DNA from 2 places in the Paenibacillus xinjiangensis genome. Region 1 is predicted to be linked to the other one. Evidence: predicted binding sites of a transcription regulator. Region 1 holds the regulator's gene; the other holds the start of a gene.

Region 1 (2,416 bases):
TTCCTTAACTACTTTGACATCTCCCACAATCAATTGTCAAGGCGTTGAACCTAACTGTTGCAAAAAGGACAGGTAGAGTCGGCATCTTCATGCGCCTCTACCTGTCCTATCATACACTTCCTAATTAGGAATAATCAATTTCTGTCCGGGTTGAATGCTTGCCGACTGAAGCCGATTACGCTGTTGAATCTCGTATATTGTTCTCCTTATGTCATCTCTTCCATCTGTATAGCGCTTGGCTATTGACCAAAGCGTATCTCCATAGACCACGATAACACTTATCTCATCAGCACTCGCGACCAGCTCTTCTGTCGATGCGTCTGTCTTCATTAATAGGAAGCTGCTGAATAGCAGCATAAAGACGAGACAGCTGGCAGCGAGCTTGACCCCATGCCGCTTAATCACTCTGTGTAACCGATTATGCAAAGACTCTGTGGGTCTAGTTGTTTCTTCATGGATTGTTTTATAAAAAGCCGGATTCATCATCATCATTATCATCCACCCCAAACGTTTGTTCTGTTCTTAGAATACACGAACAAGTGTTTGCGGTCAATAGAAAATGCGAACTTTTGTTTTTAAGAACTTACGTTTGTACGAACTCCGGTTCTATGTTATAATTTGCTACAAATCTATTAATGGAGTGATTTCTTTGTCGAAGATTTCTAACCGCCAACAGTCGATTCTTGAATTTATAAAGAATGAAGTCAAGGATAAAGGATATCCGCCTTCCGTTCGTGAAATTGGCGAAGCAGTCGGACTCGCATCAAGCTCCACTGTTCACGGACATTTGGATCGCTTGGAGAAGAAAGGCCTTATTCGCCGCGACCCTACGAAGCCTAGAGCAATTGAAATATTAGATCAAGAAGGCGTTGACGGCATTATTCGTCCATCCGTCGCGCAAGTTCCTATAGTCGGCAAAGTTACAGCAGGTATCCCGATTACAGCTACTGAGAATATAGAGGAGTACTTCCCGCTGCCTTCACATTTTGTCGGTGATGACGATGTCTTCATCCTCAATGTCATCGGAGAGAGCATGATCGAGGCCGGTATACATAACGGCGACTATGTCATCGTACGCCAACAGCCAACTGCGATTAACGGCGATATTGTTGTAGCGATGACCGAGGATGATGAAGCGACTGTCAAAACCTTCTACCGCGAGAAGGATCATATTCGTCTGCAGCCTGAGAATTCATCTATGGAACCAATCAGACTTCAGAATGTGACTATACTCGGCAAGGTAGTCGGCCTATTCCGTGACTTCCACTAGATTGAACCCAAAGAGGCTGTTCCCGCAATAACCGATCACGATCGGATTGCAGGAACAGCTTTTTTCGTGCACTAATCTGGAAAATCGACGTTTGGTTCAGCCTTACCTTAGACAGAATTAAACATTCCGCTAATGTACGTATTCAATCTTGTTCCCATCTCGTTACGTACCATATGACGCAGCAATGCGTATTCGCTCACATAGCCGCGCAGCCTAATTTCATAAAGCACGCCCTCTTCGTTGCGCCTAACTTCTGAAATTACGGCATTCATTGCTCTGATCTGCTGCCTCACCTCATTCATGTCCTTATTAATGATACGCATTAGCATATCGGAGCTGTTAATAAACAGCTTCTTAATCGAATATTCACTATGCTCCAATTTCTCCTTATTCCGGTCAACCATATCGAGCAGCATTGGCAATATACAATAGTCCTTAATCAGCTTCATTTCCAGTTCAGATGGATTGATATTTGATCCGCTCATCTCATTCACCTCATTAGGTGATTGTAATACGAACAAACGTTCTTATCAAGTATTGACTTATTAGCAATGTTCAGAATTTGTCTAGATCCACCTGATAGACTAGGTTACGTTAACTATTCAAGACCTCTTTTATTTGGACCTGCATCACTTAGCAGGTCATTTTTTTTGCAGCATACAGGAGTTTACTCCAATTTTAATTCCTTGATCGCTATTTCGTATTTTTTCAACCTTGCGTAATCCTCCGCCGTCACATTTGGAATGCGTGATAAATCCTGATTATCCTCAATATCAAGTATTTTCACAGCTCTCGCTAGTGGATCAAGCTTAATTCTACATATAAATTCATCATAGGTTTCTCCATTTCTTCTAGTTAAGCTATCGACTGCATTCACAACTCCCTCATCAAAGCCTCTCTCTCGCAAATCGTTCAGTGTCACAACGGTATCTTCTACTATATCATGCAGTAACGCAACTATTTGAGAGCGTTCATCCTGTGCCTTCAGCATTAGCCGTAGTGGATGAAGAATGTAGGGGCTACCTCCTTTATCCGTTTGTCCCTGATGCATCTCAGCAGCCAAAATTATAGCGTTTGTTAGATCAGACATTGATTTACCTCCTTATCTGTAAAATCATCCTCGTACTTGACTGAACAGAACCATAT
Region 2 (2,416 bases), on a different contig from region 1:
CGGCCGTTTCCTTCCAACTTCTTGCTCATATATAATGCCCTCCAATTTTGACACTGCGCTCACGGGCCTGGGCAGCCTCCAAGAGAGAAGAGGCCCGCAGAATGGAGGTCATCCCGAACCGATGCTTGATGGCATCCGTGACACGCTCCAAGCTTCTTGTCTTCTCTCTGTTGCCGAACATGGTGAGCTGGTATTGATTATCCGGAACGAGTCTGGATAATGTAACACCGAGCTTGCGTACCGGGAGTCCGTCCCAGTGTCTGTAAAATAACATCCGTGCGCTCTCGTACACTTCCTTCGTAATATTGGTCGGATCGGGCATCGTGATCTGTCGGAAGAAGCCTGTCGGCTGATCGAAATCCGCACCTTGTGCGCCAGCAGAGACGACATGACCCATATAGCCCTTCATCCGACTGCGGCGGCATACCTCTTCACTTAATTCGAGCAGCACGACGTCGATTTCATTCCGCTTTACATAGTCACGGGGGAGTGTCATCTGATGCCCGACGGCTTGCTGTACATCATGCGTGCCCGGCTTGACCGGGCTTGGATCGATTCCATTGGCCGTCTGCCAGAAGAGCTCGGCTTGGATATTACTGTTCCTGCCCATTCTCAGCCGCATCTTACGCTTCAAGTCGGGAAGGGGTAAGCAGCCAAGCTCGCCGATTGTGGTGATGCCCATGCGCTGGAAGTGAGCTGTCATCCGCGAGCCGACACCGAACATCTTGTTAATGGGCAAGGGCCATAGCTTCAATTGAATGTCAGATTTCTGCAGCGTAAATACGCCGTCTGTGTTCTTTTTGGCCCAAATATCCGTTGCCATCTTGGCAAGGATTTTGTTGGGGCCGATTCCGACCCGTGCCCATACACCGGTGAACATTAGAATCTTGGCCTGAATCTGGGCGGCGATCTGTTCCGGTGTGCCAAAGTAAGCTAACGAGCCTGTTATATCGAGAAACTGCTCATCGATGGAGAACGGCTCGACCAGATCAGTAAAGGTGTTGAAAACATCGGTAATCATGAGAGATACGTCAATGTAAGCCTGCATGCGCGGCCGGATGATGACCAGATGTGGACATTTGCCCAGCGCTTGGCCTAATGTCTCCGCCGTTGTAACGCCGTACTGCTTCGCGATCGGACACGCTGCAAGTATAATGCCTGACCGGCGGGAGGGATCACCGGCAACGACAACGGGATCATCCTTATATTCAGGATGAGTCGCTTTCTCGACCGATGCGTAGAACGATTGGCAATCCACAAGCATAATGACACGCGCCATATTCTCCACTCCAATACGAAAGTATGTTCGTATTCTTATTATATACCGAATGTATGTTCCCTATGCAATAGGTGAGTGAAGGTAATTTTAAACAGTTGTTACAACACTACTGTGTGGTGTCATAATTAATGAGAAAGCTTTCAAGATAAATGAGAAAAAGTTTTCAGAAATACTACTGAGGTAGGGGACTTATTGAATTATGCTGAGTAAAAGGATTTGATTTAGAAAACCTGACCCGCGCGTTATTTTATTTACTGATCGTTCCCGATGTGTTACATTAATTTTGGGAGGGAATTTATATGGCTAGAAGCAAAGAGTTTGAAGTGAACGAAGTATTGGATAAAGCAATGAAGATCTTTTGGGAACAAGGTTACGAGAAGACATCGATGAGTGACCTGGTCGAGCATATGGGAATTCATCGCAGAAGTATATATGATACATTCGATGACAAACATTCGCTGTTTCTGCAGGCTATGGATCGATACTGCAGCAAAGTTAACGCCACATTGCTCGCAGAAGTCAAAACGTCCAAGACTGCAGTGGAAGCACTGCATAAAATTTTTGATTTTATGATCAGGGAATCAGAGGATATGCCATCTGGTTGCTTAATCGTGAATTCGGCGGTGGAGCTGGCCGGACGTGATACTGATGTGGATACCAGGTCAATTGAACTGTTTACGGTAGCAGAGCAGATGTTCGAGCAGATTATTCTTTGGGGACAGAGGGATGGAGAATTCTCCTCTGATCACGATGCCAAGGAAATGGCAGAGTACCTGCACAATATCTCCGTTGGCACAAGAGCTATGGCAAGAACTTCGACGGATAAAGAAAAATTAAACCGGATTGTCAATGTATCGATAAAACTTTTAGTAAATTGATGCATTGATTTTTTGCATATAATAGAATGATTATTCCTGTATTCATTTAGTTACATTTCAGTATCGTTCGCATTCATTATGTCATGGCTAACTTCCCGCCCGCCAGCTTCTTTTGTGTATGTATGTTAAAAAAATGAAGAGACCTACCTATGAACCCTATGTAGTAAATGAGAAGCATAGAAGAAAGGTGAGAAACTCTAATATTTTTCTTTACTGATCGTTCCCAATATGTTACCTTAGTTTTGGGAGTGAATTTTAT

What was found. Region 1 encodes LexA, which represses DNA repair genes until DNA is damaged. Its sites were predicted from a motif close to CGAACATATGTTCG; they were not measured.
Region 2: a site for LexA is predicted at 1,296-1,309, ahead of AC6ESP_RS22935 (DNA polymerase IV). Genes of this name have one in related genera too.

The regions. Positions count from the first base shown of each region.
Region 1 covers NZ_JCAALS010000012.1:56,977-59,392, reverse strand. Annotated here, with positions in the region: gene yneA (cell division suppressor protein YneA) at 121-489, opposite strand; gene lexA (transcriptional repressor LexA) at 650-1,270, shown strand; gene AC6ESP_RS13755 (YhjD family protein) at 1,378-1,755, opposite strand; gene AC6ESP_RS13750 (HD domain-containing protein) at 1,938-2,360, opposite strand.
Region 2 covers NZ_JCAALS010000027.1:16,580-18,995, reverse strand. Annotated here, with positions in the region: gene AC6ESP_RS22940 (YhjD family protein) at 1-29, opposite strand, end outside; gene AC6ESP_RS22935 (DNA polymerase IV) at 26-1,279, opposite strand; gene AC6ESP_RS22930 (TetR/AcrR family transcriptional regulator) at 1,579-2,157, shown strand.